DNA from 2 places in the Halobacillus sp. ABA4_118 genome. Region 1 is predicted to be linked to the other one. Evidence: riboswitches for the same ligand, from Rfam matches in the RefSeq annotation. Region 1 holds a riboswitch; the other holds the start of a gene.
What was found. Region 1 has a riboswitch for FMN ahead of ACXAGL_RS02065 (ECF transporter S component). Riboswitches for the same ligand answer to the same signal wherever they lie in the genome.
Positions count from the first base shown of each region.

Region 2: another riboswitch for FMN. It lies ahead of ribD (bifunctional diaminohydroxyphosphoribosylaminopyrimidine deaminase/5-amino-6-(5-phosphoribosylamino)uracil reductase RibD); the one in region 1 lies ahead of ACXAGL_RS02065 (ECF transporter S component).

Region 1 covers NZ_JBSWWS010000001.1:395,322-402,814, forward strand. Annotated here, with positions in the region: gene ACXAGL_RS02040 (isochorismate synthase) at 1-555, opposite strand, end outside; gene ACXAGL_RS02045 (1,4-dihydroxy-2-naphthoate polyprenyltransferase) at 779-1,720, shown strand; gene ACXAGL_RS02050 (hotdog fold thioesterase) at 1,854-2,240, shown strand; gene ACXAGL_RS02055 (TraR/DksA C4-type zinc finger protein) at 2,274-2,654, shown strand; gene ACXAGL_RS02060 (hypothetical protein) at 2,694-3,002, opposite strand; gene ACXAGL_RS02065 (ECF transporter S component) at 3,236-3,838, opposite strand; FMN riboswitch at 3,998-4,144, opposite strand; gene ACXAGL_RS02070 (hypothetical protein) at 4,338-5,048, shown strand; gene ACXAGL_RS02075 (hypothetical protein) at 5,330-6,037, shown strand; gene ACXAGL_RS02080 (methyl-accepting chemotaxis protein) at 6,087-6,998, opposite strand; gene ACXAGL_RS02085 (hypothetical protein) at 7,131-7,343, opposite strand.
Region 2 covers NZ_JBSWWS010000001.1:1,066,700-1,074,192, forward strand. Annotated here, with positions in the region: gene ACXAGL_RS05275 (bifunctional 3,4-dihydroxy-2-butanone-4-phosphate synthase/GTP cyclohydrolase II) at 1-636, opposite strand, end outside; gene ribE (riboflavin synthase) at 652-1,302, opposite strand; gene ribD (bifunctional diaminohydroxyphosphoribosylaminopyrimidine deaminase/5-amino-6-(5-phosphoribosylamino)uracil reductase RibD) at 1,302-2,396, opposite strand; FMN riboswitch at 2,528-2,677, opposite strand; gene ACXAGL_RS05290 (glycoside hydrolase family 13 protein) at 3,122-4,783, shown strand; gene ACXAGL_RS05295 (OsmC family protein) at 4,912-5,361, opposite strand; gene ACXAGL_RS05300 (GNAT family N-acetyltransferase) at 5,380-5,835, opposite strand; gene ACXAGL_RS05305 (SE1561 family protein) at 5,835-6,032, opposite strand; gene ACXAGL_RS05310 (TerC family protein) at 6,216-6,986, opposite strand; gene pepT (peptidase T) at 7,318-7,493, opposite strand, start outside.

The sequences.
Region 1 (7,493 bases):
TTCAAAAGTTTCGGATTGAAGCAGCATTCCGCGCTGCTCCAAAAGCTGATGGACCATCTGCTTCAAATGGTCTTCGGGGAAAATGAGAACATTCATCGTTAAGTAAGAAGCCCCGTCCACTTTCGTGAGCAGAAAAGCCGGAATTGTCATCTGACTGTCGGGGAAGCTTTCCCACAGACGTTCCTCCGCTTCTCCGGGATCAAAGCTGAACCCCCCCAAGGCGGTTAATCCCGTACCCTTTTTCTGATAATCGTCATAGACAACAGCATTGTCCATAAGCTTCTGCCACAATCTCTGCACTTCCTGAAAACGATCAGCACGTTCGGCGTAAAGCTGGCTGGCCCGTCCGATGCCGACCATCGTCAAGTCATTATCCGCACTCTGCCAGAACGTCCGGTGAAGATCAACCGCCTCACCGGTATGAAAAAACTGAAAAGCATCCATATCATCTATATGTTCAACGATACTTATACATTGAGGTTCCCCAAGAAGATGCGCTCTCTGAAGGGCTTCCCCTGCTATTTCTTCTATATGAGGGGCCTTCGTATGAAGCATATTCATTCCTCCCATTCCTTAAGGGACGTTGAGTAATCCATATTTACTACACAGTTAAATGGAACTGCATGCACCACTCTCTATTTTATTCTCTTTTTTCTATTGACTCAAGAAATCTTACCTTCCAGGAGCATTTTCACCGAATGATTGACACCCCGGGACTCTTTCCCTAAACTTAAATTGTTATCATAAAAATTGTAGAATGACAAGGGAGAGAACATCCATGAGTTCCATACAAAACCAAAATATAAAAGCTTCCTTGAATGAACGTGAAGGTTTTCAGGTGTGGTGGAGACTGCTGCGCCCCCACACCTTGACGGCTGCTTTTGTCCCCGTTTTCGTCGGGACGATGCTGGCCGCCATCGAACAGTCCTTTGATTTCTGGTTGTTCGCAGCCATGCTGCTGGCTTCCATTCTCATTCAAGCGGCTACGAACATGTTTAACGAATACTACGATTATGTCAGGGGGCTGGATAATGAGAACTCCGTCGGCATTGGAGGGACCATTGTCCGTGACGGGATCCGTCCGCAGATGGTATTGCTGCTGGCTCTCAGCTTTTTCGCTGCTGCCGGACTGCTCGGTGTCTATATATGTGCCTCCTCCAGCTGGTGGGTGGCTGCTGTCGGACTGGTATCCATGTTGTTCGGTTATCTTTACACCGGCGGACCGTTTCCCATCGCCTATACACCGCTCGGTGAGCTGACAGCAGGCTTCTTTATGGGCACCATCATAATAGCGATCAGCTACTATATCCAAACGATGACGCTAACCGCAGATGTGCTGATCGTTTCTGTTCCCGTCGCCATCTTCGTCGGCTGCATCCTGTTAGCGAACAATATCCGCGACAGGGAAAACGACGCTGAAAACGGCAGGAAAACGTTAGCGATCCTTTTCGGCCATAAAGGATCCATCCGCTTTTTGACAGCTCTCTTTGCCATCGCTTATCTTTGGACGGCTGTCCTTATGATGATCGGCCTCCTGCCATGGTGGTCGCTGGTGACTCTCATTAGTTTAGGAAAAGCCAGAAAGGCCATTCAGGGATTTATAGGAAAAAAAGAACCCCTGGAAATGATGCCGGCTATGAAAGCAACAGCGCAGACGAATACCCTGTATGGATTCCTACTCGGATTGTCGCTGCTTATACAACTGTACTTCCCTCTTTGATATAAAAGGGAAACGGCGTAAACACATTACACCATTGTCTGAAAGAAGGATGGAGAACCATCCTTCTTTTCTATAGGTTTGACCATTGGATCAATGGGAATATTACATAAAGGATGGGATGACTATGAATGAGATGATGATGAAGAATACATTGATGGAAGCCCTGGGGATGGAAGTCATGAAAGCAGAACCGGATGCAGTGGAAATGCGCATGCCAGTGGATGCCCGTACTCATCAGCCGATGGGGTTCCTCCACGGCGGTGCGAACGTTGCCCTGGCTGAAAGCGCCGCAAGTATCGGCGGATTTTTAAACATCGATACCAACGAGCAGCAGGTCTTCGGTATTGAAATCAACGCCAACCATATAAAGAGCGCAAGAGAAGGCTGGGTGACAGCAACAGCCGTCCCTTCCCATATTGGTAAAACGACAATGGTGTGGGAAATCCGTATCGTCCATGAATCCGGCACGCTGCTCTGTATTTCCAGATGCACCCTCGGGGTTGTCCCTTTAAAAAAGTAAGCCATCCTTATAAAAAGGAAGGAGACATGAAGCATGTTATCAGACAAGCAGATTCAACAATTCAAACAACAGATCATAGAAATGAAAGAAGAAGCTGAACAGGAAATGGAAAAGTACAAAGAGGATGATGCCAAGGAGCTTTATCCGAATGACCGGACAGGGGAAATTTCCAGCGTCGCGGACCACCCGGGAAACCTTGGTACAGATCAGCACGAACGGGAAAAACGCCAGACGTTTTATGAACAGGCAAGGGAGAAGCACATGGCAGCGGAAGATGCCCTGAAACGAATCGAGGAAGGCCGTTACGGCGTCAGTGAGAAATCAGGGGACCCAATCCCTGTCGAAAGACTTGAAGCTCTTCCAACCGCCCGCTACACCGTTGAAGAAGAACGGGAAATAGAAAAGGATGCCTGATAAAAAGGATGCCGTCATCAAAACGGCATCCTTTTTTTGTCAATCCATCTCCCGAAGCTGTTCGGAAGGTTCTTCATCTAAATCCGGCTCTTCTTCGTCCATATTGAACGGCGTGTCCCGTTCCCCGTTCTGACGCACATCCCTTTCATAATCCCGTCTCATTTCATCGATGTCCTGGTGCTCCCGGTTGTTGCGGAAACGCTGTTCCTCCGGCATTTCATTCCTATCTGTACGTTCATAACGGGCAGGCTCATAATTGATATCCTCCGGCCCATCCTCGTTCCCGTTCATTCCGCAGCCACTTAATGTAACCATCACCAGCAAAGCAGCTCCCATGATTTTTTTCATCCATAAACACCTCTTTCAAAATAGTAAGAGCATGTTTACTTTCTCCTTTTACGATGCTTTTACACATGGGAGAACGCACTGGTTTTCCAGCTCATAGATAAAGACCCTGACACCCCAGCCAGCATCTTGAAAAAAACCTTATGTTTTTCAAGTGAAGGATATTCTTTCCTCTATATCATTTTCCTTTTCGATATAAAAAGAGCCGGCGAGTTCATAACTCGCCGGCTCTCCCTTTACGCTGCGGATGAGGACCGCGGACTTTTCTGTTCGATCCAAGGTTTCATCCGTACAAAGAGCAGGGTGAACAGTGCACTCACAATGATTCCTTTAAGAGCATTGAATGGCAGAATCCCTGCTACTACTGTTATCCATTTCACTTGTGCACTCATCGTTTCCCATCCCATGAACCAGCTGTAAGCCGGAAGGATGACAAAGTAGTTCAGTACACCCATGCCGAACGCCATAATCAGAGAACTCGTCACAAGTCCTGATACAAGCGATTTAACACTCTTGAATTTATGATAGATCATCGTAACCGGAAGGATAAACAAGAGGCCTGCGGCAAAGTTTGCGACCACTCCCACCGGATCTCCTGCACCGGTATATATAAAATAAAGACCATTTTTTAACGCTTCAACAAGGATGCCTGCTGCGGGTGTAAACATGATGCCTGCAAGCAGGGCAGGAACATCACTGAAATCCACTTTCAAGTACTGCGGAAGCAGCGGCAGCGGAAAGTTCAGCAGCATCAGAACCATGGAAATGGTCCCAAACAAAGCAATCGTAATCAATGTAAATAATTTTCTTGATGACTGAGCCGGATAACGGTTCATCATCGATCTCCCCCTTCATCTTTACACATTGATTCACATCCCAGATGAAGGTGAGCGGCTGAGCCTGACCAATAAAAAACCCCTGAAGCATTGGGCTTAGGGATGGTCTTGGTCCACGGCTAAATAGAGGCAGCATATCTAGCATGCGCTGCCTGTTCCGCTCGACATCTTCTCCCATCCAGACTGTAACTGTCGGTCCCGGACTCTCACCAGGTCAGCCATGCAGAAGAACTGCACGGGTCACGGACTTAAAGGTCACTAGGCCTTCTTACCGTCGGTCGGGAATTTCACCCTGCCCCGAAGATGGAATCAATATAAATTTGTATCTTTATTTTATACAAAACCTGTACTCTGTGCAAGCAGGAAGTTCTGACGGCCGTTTCCCTCCTCTGTTTTGATCAAAAAGCAGATCTGTTAAATCTATCATTGGCCTACACCGGCTATCCGGGGATGAATACGATACCAATGTACCACACAATATTATGGATAAAGGTGGAAAAACATGGCGAATTGCAGGAAAGTTTCCGTTCCAGGGAAACTGCCGATAAAATTTCCTAAGAAAAAAGAGAAAGGCGAGACAAAACATGACTGTCCATCCGGATGTAAGTGTCATTTTAAAAAGCCTGAACGTAAGCCCGCCAAACTAAACAGTGACTGCTTTGTAGAAAATGCTCTGGTTGGGACAAAACAGGTACAAAAAGTAGCTGAATCCACCCTGCCACTCGGTTTATTCGCAGCTACTGGAATTACAATTGGCAGCCTGGTGTCTGTAGAAGTCGTCCCTAATCTGGAGAATATCACTATGAACGCCCGGATCATTAAAAACAAAGTCGTCAACATTGGCTTAATTCCGGCTGTAGTGACTGTCAGTTTCCTTGATAACGATGGTGCCTTGGGAACTGGTGTATTGAATACTTCCATCCCATTCCAAGCCCACACGGATTTCCCCGGGGCATGTCCGGAAGATACCCTGACAGAAACACCACTCGAAGTCGAAGGGATTTTTACGCAGGAGGGAGTTCCCGTTGTCGATCTGGCTGGATTAGGGCTGGTAGACGGGATCATTGTGAAAATCATTCTTCAAACCACCATTACGGTTACAAGACCTGTTATTCGTGACGCGCACGGCAACGTTTGTGATTTGAACCCCAACCGCTGCAGGCAGGACACAGAAACTTCATCCTTCACTTTCTCCGGATCCGAAGACGACTAAATTTTTCATTTGGAAGGAAAGAGAGCTTATCGATAAGCTCTCTTTTATCATTCCATTACCTATCATTCCTTAAAACAAATGCCCTTCTGTGCGGAGTCCATGACCGATAAACCGGTTTGCTGCAGACAGACACGTCCGTGATCAGGAAGTTCTTTCAGCGGCATCTAAACGAATCTTACAGCCTATTCCAGTAAATCTATCACACCGGCCTACACCGTCCATCTCTTCAGGAATAGTATACCTATGTACAACACAAATTTATTGATAAAGGTGGAAGAAATATGGCGCACTGCAGGAAAATTTCCGTGCCCGGGAAACTGCCGATGAAGTTTCCTAAGAAAAAAGAGAAAGCCGAGACAAAACAGTATTGTCCGTCCGGATGTAAGTGCAGCTTCAAAAAACCTGAAATGAAGCCGGCTAAACTAAACAGCGACTGCTTTGTAGAAAATGCTTTGGTTGGTACAAAAGAAGTGCAGAAGGTTGCTGAAACAACGCTTCCTCTATCCCTTTTTGGTGCAATTACTATTGCCGGAATCTTATCAATTGAAGTCGTTCCTGACTTGAATAACATCACAATGAATGCAAGAATCATCAAAAATAAAGTCGTTAACATCGGACTGATCCCCGCTACGATCAACATCCGTACAAACATTCTAGGGTTGGAATTAGTTACCCTTTCGACAACCATTCCGTTCCAGGAACACACAGATTTCCCTGGTGCATGCCCGCAGGACACCCTGCAGGAATCACCGCTTGAAGTTGAAGGAATCTTCACTCAGGAAGGAGTTCCTGTAGTAGATTTAGCTGGATTGAGTCTTGTCGATGGAATCCTTGTGAAAATCATCCTTAAAACAACCATTACCGTCACCCGCCCGGTTATCCGGGATGCCCACGGCAATGTTTGCGACTTAAACAAGGACCGGTGCCAAAACAGCATGACACCTCCATCCTTCACCTTCCCAGCTCCAGATGATACAGGGATCCTATAATTAATAAGGGGGCCTATCAGGTGATAGGCCCCCTTATTTTTCTGACATGCTATATCATTTCCTTCAAGGACTGCGCTTCTTTGTTAACGGCTTCTCCTGCTTCGACAACCTGCTGGTAGCCACGGGATGCACCATCAAGGTTATTCAGTGCTTTCATCAGTTCCTTCTGAATCACCTCGGTTCCTTGATTGATACGAGAAATCTCCTGCGTAATCTGGTCCACATTTTCCCGGACTTCTCCAATGGAATGCTCCACTTTGTTGGAGAGCTTCCGGACTTCCTTCGCAACCACATCAAATCCTCGACCGTGCTCCCCGGCCCTTGCGGCTTCTATAGCAGCATTCAATGACAAAAGATTCGTCTGGGAGGCAATATCCTTAATGGTCTTCACGACCCCCTGGATGTTCTGCGCCTGTATTTTCAAACCTTCCAGTGTTTTCGTGTTCTCTTTGGAAGTCTCATTGATGAGAGCAATCTGACTGTTCAAAGCCTCATGCTCCTCCATCCCTTCCTCAGCCCTGGTGTTCAAGTCCAAGGATACACTCTGAAGCTTTTCCACCGTTCCATTTAATTCATTCTGCCTCGCTGTGATGTCAGAAGCCACCTTCATTATCCCTGTTATGCTCCCATTCTTATATACAGGCATATAAGTAGCTTCCAGCCACACTTCATGACCTGATGCATCCTTGCGCTTGATCTTATCCTGAAAGCTTTCCCCATTCCACAACGCACGCCAGAATTGTTCATAGGCGTTGCTTTCCGTGAAATCACTGAAGCAGAACTCCTTATGGTGCCTGCCTATCAAATCACGGCTCTTCCGATAGTTCATCGTCTGTGCAAAAATATCGTTCGCATAGGATACCCTGCGGTCCTTCCCAAAAAATATGAGGGCCAGATGATCTTCCACCGCTTTAAACAATTCGACATGGGTCGTTTCTTTTTCTACGACATCCCAATCCAAATTCCTCCGCCTCCAGAAATTGCAAAGTTTTTAAATCCAATCGTCTTGATTTCAGTATAACAGAGGCGGTTCCTGAACAGTCTTGAAAATGAACCGGGATCATGTAAAAAAATACATAAAAAAATCCCGCTCCTAATGAGCAGGACCATCCACTTTATCCGTCGCGTCCAACAGCAGCCTCAGTGTTGCAGATACCGTTGAGACGTCTACGAGGCCGTCTTCACTGTCTTTTACTTTTCCTAACTGAAGCATAATGTAGTCATCATACCCCTGAACGTGAATTTGGCCGGCATTGATTCTTCCTTTCAACATTACAATCTGCTGATGCAGTGCTTCACGGTCCATGCCGATCACTCCTTAACACTATAGAAGATTATATCGGCTAGTGTCTCCAAATATGCATAAAAATAAACAACATACTATAGGACATTAAGGGAGTGGCTCGTATAAAACACTTTACAGACAGATGGTTGGTGATATCGGACTTTGTGAGAG
Region 2 (7,493 bases), 670 kb from region 1:
CATCTGCACCTCGATTTCCCGGGTCACATGGTTTTCCTGCTCATGGCGGTATGAAATCAAATCCGCAATGGTGATCATCGGAATGTCAAACGCCTCGGCCATTTCTTTCAGGTCAGGCACACGGGCCATCGTTCCATCATCTTTAATGATTTCACAGATGACACCTGCCGGCCGGGCTCCCGCAAGACGTGCCAGGTCGACAGCCGCTTCCGTATGACCCGCTCTGCGCAGGACACCGCCTTCCTTGGCAATCAACGGGAAAATATGACCGGGCCGCTGGAAATCGGAAGCTTTACTTTCCGGGTTCAGCATTTCCCTGATGGTCAGGGCCCGTTCGTCCGCTGAAATTCCAGTTGTTGTCTCTTTATGATCCACACTGACCGTAAACGCTGTCTGATTAGGGTCTGAATTGTCATTGACCATAGGCATCAGCTCGAGCGCTCCAGCTGTTTCATTCGTAATCGGGGCACAAACCAGCCCACGCCCATGCTTGATCATAAAATTGATCATCTCCGTGGAAGCATGCTCCGCGATTCCAATAAAGTCCCCTTCATTTTCCCTGTCCTCGTCATCACAAACGATGACAAGCTTTCCCTGCTTCAATACATCAATCGCTTTTTCAACCGAATCAAACATATGCTTTCCCCCTCTTCATGCAAACCCGTTATCAGCCAGCATCTTTTTGGAGATGGCTGTTTGCGGGTGCTCTTGATTCTGCCCACTCAGGAAGTGAGCGACATATTTTCCAATCATGTCACATTCGATATTAACTTTGTCTCCCGGACCTTTCCTGCCGAGAACGGTATGTTCCATCGTGTGCGGAATCAAAGAAATGGTGACACGATCCTCTTCTACTCCGAATACAGTCAGGGATGTACCATCAACAGCTATCGAGCCTTTATAGACAAAATAAGGAACCAAGTCGGACGGAAGCTGTATGTCGTAATAGACGGCGTTGGACTCCGGCCTTTTTGATACAATGCTGCCCGTACCGTCAATATGACCCGATACAAGGTGACCGCCGAACCGCCCATCTGCCGCCATCGCGCGTTCAAGATTGACATCGCTGCCCTGCTTTAATTCATGGATGTTGGTGGCGCGGTATGTTTCCGGCATCACATCAAAGGATGCGGTATCCTTCGTATAATCTGTCACGGTCAGACAGACACCGTTAATGGAAATACTGTCCCCAAGCTTGATATCTTCCAGAATTTTGGATGCAGCAATCTTTATCTCCAAAGCTTCCGTTTTACTTTTAACGGACTGCAGTGTTCCTATTTCTTCTACAATTCCTGTAAACATTAGGATTCCCCTTTTCTTATCGAAACAATTTTAATATCTTCTCCAAGCTGTTCGGTCGATACAAACTCAAAAGATGTCACCTGTTTCAACTGTTGGATGCCGCGGCCGGCAACCGGGGTCAGTGCTTCTTTTCCACCGATCAATTTGGGAGCAATATACGTAATCGTCTCATTCACCTTTCCTGATCTGACAAAAGCGTCGGCAATGGTGGCCCCTCCTTCAACAAGGAGAGAGGTGACCTTGTGCTTTCCTAAATAGCGCAGGACTTCTCCAGGATCGATGGTGCGGCCAAGCGGAATGACGTGGACATGGGCATGCTCTTCAAGAATCAGACGCTTTTCATCCGGTATATCCGCTGACGTGAAAATCCACGTTGGAGATTCATTATTTTGTATCAGATTCGAAGCAGTCGGAATACGAAGATGCGTATCGAGGACAAGACGGATCGGATGCTTTCCGCCACCCGGAATTCTTGTCGTCAATGTCGGATTATCCATCATGACCGTATTGATCCCGACTAGAATCGCGTCCGATTGATGACGATAGCGGTGTCCGTCCTGCCGCGCCTCTTCTCCTGTGATCCATTGACTCTCTCCACTGGCGGTGGCAATCTTCCCGTCAAGGCTCATCGCTGTCTTTAAACGGACATAAGGTTCACCTGTTTGAATGTAATGAAAGAAGGCACGATTCAGTTCATCTGCCTCGTCTTTCAAAACACCCGTCCGGACCTCCACGCCCTGCCGCTTCATCATTTCAATGCCCCGGCCGGAAACTTTAGGGTTCGGATCCGATGAAGCCGTAACGGCCCGGCGGATGCCTGCCTTCACGACAGCTTCGGCACACGGAGGTGTCCGTCCATGATGGCTGCACGGTTCAAGAGTGACATAGATGTCCGCGCCTTCCGCTTTTTCTCCTGCCATCCGTAGTGCGTGCACTTCCGCATGAGGTTCACCAGCCTTCACATGCACGCCTATACCGACGACTTGATTATCTTTGACCACAATGGCGGCTACTGAAGGGTTGGGACTCGTCTGGCCGACCGTTTCCCTGGCCATCTGTACAGCCATTGCCATGTACTGCTCATCACGCTCCATCTTCATCACCTGCTCTTTTTCCATAAAAATAACCCTGAAGAAGACATACTTCTCCAGGGTCTTAAACGTCATTTTTTTGCGTACAGCAAACAAAGGGTACACGTGTTGCATGAACGGTACCGATACGTTTCCACAACCTTCTCCCATCCAGACTTTAACTGTCGGCTTTGGAATTTCACCAAATCAGGGAGAACCGTGCTTAACACTGATTCTCCGTCGCGGGCTGAGAGCATAAGCTCATTACCGCCGGCTGGGACTTTCACCCGACCCCGAAGGTTTCCATATTCAGTTGAATTACTTTAAATATATATGAAATCCCCATCTGCCGCAATCCTTAAGGTTTAAACAGCACCCATTAAGGCTATGTACTCATAAAACTGACCGCCCTTATGATGGGCACACGGATAACTGTCCACCGGATTCACGCCGCTTTGTTGTGAAATCAACAGGATTCATGACAGCCTTTCAACATCCTCAACAGAAGATGCACCACCTGATTTTAACAATCCAATGATGTGTAAGCCTGCTCTTTTCACGAACCTCCTATTGTAAAGCAGAAGAAAATCAGCTAGTATAGATTTATCAGGAAAACGTTTGCATAATAAGATATATTTTTAGATTTTCATGGTTATGGTTATTGAATAAACAAGCTGTTTATTCAATCATTCTCACTGAGAAAACGTTTGCATATCACGAATGATTTTATTAGGAAAGAGGGGCTGTATATGGAACGGGTATGGTGGAAAGAAGCGGTAGGATATCAAGTTTACCCTAGAAGTTTTCAGGATTCAAATGGAGATGGGATCGGCGATCTGCAGGGAATGATCAGCCGTCTGGACTATTTGAAGGATATGGGCATTGATTTCATTTGGATCTGCCCAATGTACAAATCCCCGAAGGATGATAACGGTTATGACATTTCCGATTATCAGGACATCCTGGATGAATTCGGAACGATGGAGGATTTCGACGAGCTGCTTAAGGAAGTGCATAAACGTGACATGAAGTTGATCATCGACCTCGTCCTCAACCATACAAGTGATGAACATCCATGGTTTTTGGAATCCCGGAAATCCAAGGACAATCCCAAGAGGGACTGGTATATCTGGCGCGATGGCAGAGGCGGCCGCGAACCGAACAACTGGGAGAGTATCTTTGAAGGATCGGCATGGGAATATGACGAGGAAACAAGGCAGTATTACCTTCATGTGTTCTCCAGAAAGCAGCCGGACTTGAACTGGGAGAACGAAGACGTCCGCGAAGCTCTATACAGCATGGTCAACTGGTGGCTGGATAAAGGAATCGACGGTTTCCGCATAGATGCCATCAGCCATATCAAAAAGCGGCCGGGCTTTCCAGATATGCCGAACCCTGAAAAAGAAACGTATGTGTCCTCTTTTGATATGCATATGAACCAAAAAGGGATCCACACCCACCTTCAGGAATTCAAAGACCGCACATACGATAATTATGACGTGATGACGGTCGGAGAAGCGAACGGGGTAAGTGCCGATGAAGCGGATCAATGGGTCGGCGACAACGGAAAAATGGATATGATCTTCCAATTCGAGCACCTGGACCTTTGGGATCAGGATGCTGAACAGCAGCTTGACATTAAGGGTTTGAAAAAAGTACTGACCCGATGGCAGAAAGCTCTTGAAGGGGATGGATGGAACGCTTTGTTTGTAGAAAACCATGACAAGGCCCGTGTCGTTTCGACGTGGGGGGATGATCAAGTCTACTGGCGCGAAAGTGCGACGGCGATTGCAACGATGTATTTCTTTATGCAGGGGACGCCTTACATTTATCAAGGTCAGGAAATCGGCATGACGAATATGGCCTTCCCTTCCATTGAAGATTATGATGATGTGGCTGCGAAAAATTTATATCAGAACAAAAAAGCAAAAGGCATGGCTCATAAGGACATTATGAACATTCTCTGGAACACATCCAGGGACAACAGCCGTACGCCGATGCAGTGGAGCCGTGAAGCACAAGCTGGTTTTACAACCGGAAACCCGTGGATGAAAATCAACCCGAACTATACGTCCATCAATGTGGCTGATCAAGAACAGGACCCCCATTCCATCTTGAACTACTACAAAGAAATGATTGCCATGAAAAAGGAGCAGGATGTGTTTACGTATGGCATCTATAATCTTCTTCTTCCGGAAGATGAGCAGATTTATGCTTATACGAGGACGCTGGACAGTAAAAAAGCCATCGTCATCGTCAATCTGACCGATCAAGCAGCTGACTTTCAGTCGGAGGAGCCACTCAGCTCCAGTCAGCTGATGTTGTCCAATTCGATTGTAAACCATCATAAGAACGTATCCAGCTTCTCGTTGAAGCCTTATGAAGCGCGCGTTTACCTTATGGAGACGTAAACGAAGAAAGCTTGTAAAACCATGGTTGGTTTATAGTGGTTCTCTCTTCCTGCCAAGGCGGAGTCCTTTAAAAACTAAAAGCGGCCTGTATGCCATGCCATACAGGCCGCTTTTTTCTTCCCTTTCTGTCAGGAAGCAATAGTTACATCTGAGTCCAGCTCCAACGCTACATTTCCTGCAATTGCTCGTGAGATCATGCAGGACTTTTCCGCCTTTTCAACAAGACGCTGGAGTTTTTCCAACTCCTTCTCTTCTGCCTCACTTTTCAACACGACACGGGGACGGTGAATGATTTTCTTATAGGTGAAGACTCCGTCGGTCACATCGACCTGACCTTCCGAGGTCATATCCATTTCCTGAAGCGGCAGATCCGCTCTTTCGATCATAGCGGCCAGCGTAATGATGTAACAGGTCGCCGCCGCCCCCAGAAGCATTTCATCCGGGTTTGTTCCTACATCCGGTCCATCCATTTCTTTAGGGATGGAGATTTCTGTTTTCAATTTATCTGATTCGATCCGGCCGACTTCGTTGCGGCCGCCCGGCCAGTCTGCCTTTAAATGAAAATGATGTAATGCCAAAGCAGAACAACCTCCTTTTTATTTTTTCATAGCAATGAATGGATACGTACCTCCATTGGTCTTCTGCATAAACCGGTGGGTTTCTTTAAATCCAGCTCTTCGGTATACTTCGACCGCCCGCTGATTGAACTCAGCAACACTCAATGTAAAAAAACGGGCCCCATAGTGGCGCTCTGCAAAACTCAAACCAGCTTCCATAAAGGAATCTCCCTTCCCCTTTCCCGTTAGATCCGGGCGGAGTCCAAGACCTACATCCACCGTTTCTTCAACAGTCGGATGAAAGGTGAAGAAACCGATCAGCGCGCCTTCCCTATAGGCGCTGTACGTATGCGGACTTCTCCGATGAGGATCGATAAACTCACGATAATCTTCTTCATCGGCGGTCATATCGTAAAAATCATACGGCGGAGGATAATGCCACGCCGCCATTTCCTCGGCTTCCTGCTGGGTCATCCGGGAAAAAGTGATGGACATTATGACTCCCGCGCATCCCAGTCTTTCTTGAAGCGGTCCATTTTTATATGCAGCTGCTCCACCATTTGATGGACACGCTGAAAATCTTCCCGATCGAGTTCTTCTGGATCCATGCTCTCAACAACCTGATGCAGCATATCAATCCGGTTTTTCACATAACGGAATTGATCGGACGTATTTTCTACAGCTTTTCCCACCGTACATTCCCCCTTTTCTCTATTGTATCGTTTCTTTTATTTTCAATAAACCAAACGGCACTTTCACGCGCCATGAACGGGTGCGGAATGTGCCGTGCTTCAGCTGAGTGATACAAGAAAACCCGTACTACGTGCGATCATAGTACGGGTTTTCTCCTCAATGCCGGGCTCTGCCCTTTAAAATCAGGCTTGCTTTTCTTCCTTTTTACCGGAAAGGAACCAGCCCAGCACTGCAATTAAAACAAGGACAGAATAGAATATAATTTTCCACACTGTCGAATGAGCAAAGTGTTCATCAAGAATTTGAATATTCGGGTGGGCTAGCGTGGATACGACAAGCTTGATACCGACCCATCCCACAATGACAAAGGCGGCGATTTCAAGACCCGGACGGGATTGAAGCAGATTGACGAACACATTGGCCGCAAAACGCATGATGATAATTCCGATCATCCCCCCTGCCAGGATGACACCGAACTGTCCTCCATCCAGACTTCCGACGTTGGGAAGATCCGTTTCTGGAAGAGCAACAGCAAGAGCTACAGCAGCTAAGATGGAGTCGACAGCAAAGGCGAGGTCGGCAAGTTCGACTTTCAACACAGTCATCCAGAAGCCTTTCCCCCGCTCGGAGCCGGTATCTTCCTCTTCCTCCTCTTCCTCTCCGCCGGACCTCCATTTATCAATGAGGTGCTTGATCGAGATGAATAAGAGGTAGGCGGCACCAAGGGCCTGCACCTGCCAGACATCGACAAGGAAAGATATAATGAATAAAGAACCAAATCGTAAAATGAACGCACCAAGCAGTCCATAAAACAGGGCTTTCTTACGCTTTTCTTCCGGCAGGTGCTTTACCATAATGGCCAGAACAAGAGCGTTGTCTGCGGCTAGAATACCTTCCAGACCGACAAGTACAATCAAAACCCAGCCATACTCAATCAACAATTGAACATCCACAGTTTCACTCTCCTCATTTATACAAGCTGCCATTAAAAAATGGCCCCGACCAAAGTGGTCCGGGCCATTACATAGACCTTTACCACTGTGGGTAAAGGTCTCGCTAACAACGTACGTTGCCAATAAAGCCGGGGATGACTCCCGAAATGACGACTTTATTGTATCAGCTACTCCCCTTTAGGAATGCTATATCTTTCTTAATCATAGCATGAAGCCTTTTTTTGTCAATCATTCCCGCCCACATTATGGAATCACTTTAGTATGGGGACGGGACGGAATCCTTATACGTCGTTCATCAATCGTTTGATCCATTCGGGATAACACGCGTCCATCAGGCTTTCTCTTCAAATAAACGGGTGGTTTCGACGATGACCTCAGCCGCTTTTTCCATACTCTCCAGAGATATGTACTCATACTTTCCGTGGAAGTTTTCTCCCCCGGTGAAAATATTCGGCGTAGGAAGTCCCATGTAGGAAAGCTGTGACCCATCCGTTCCTCCGCGAATCG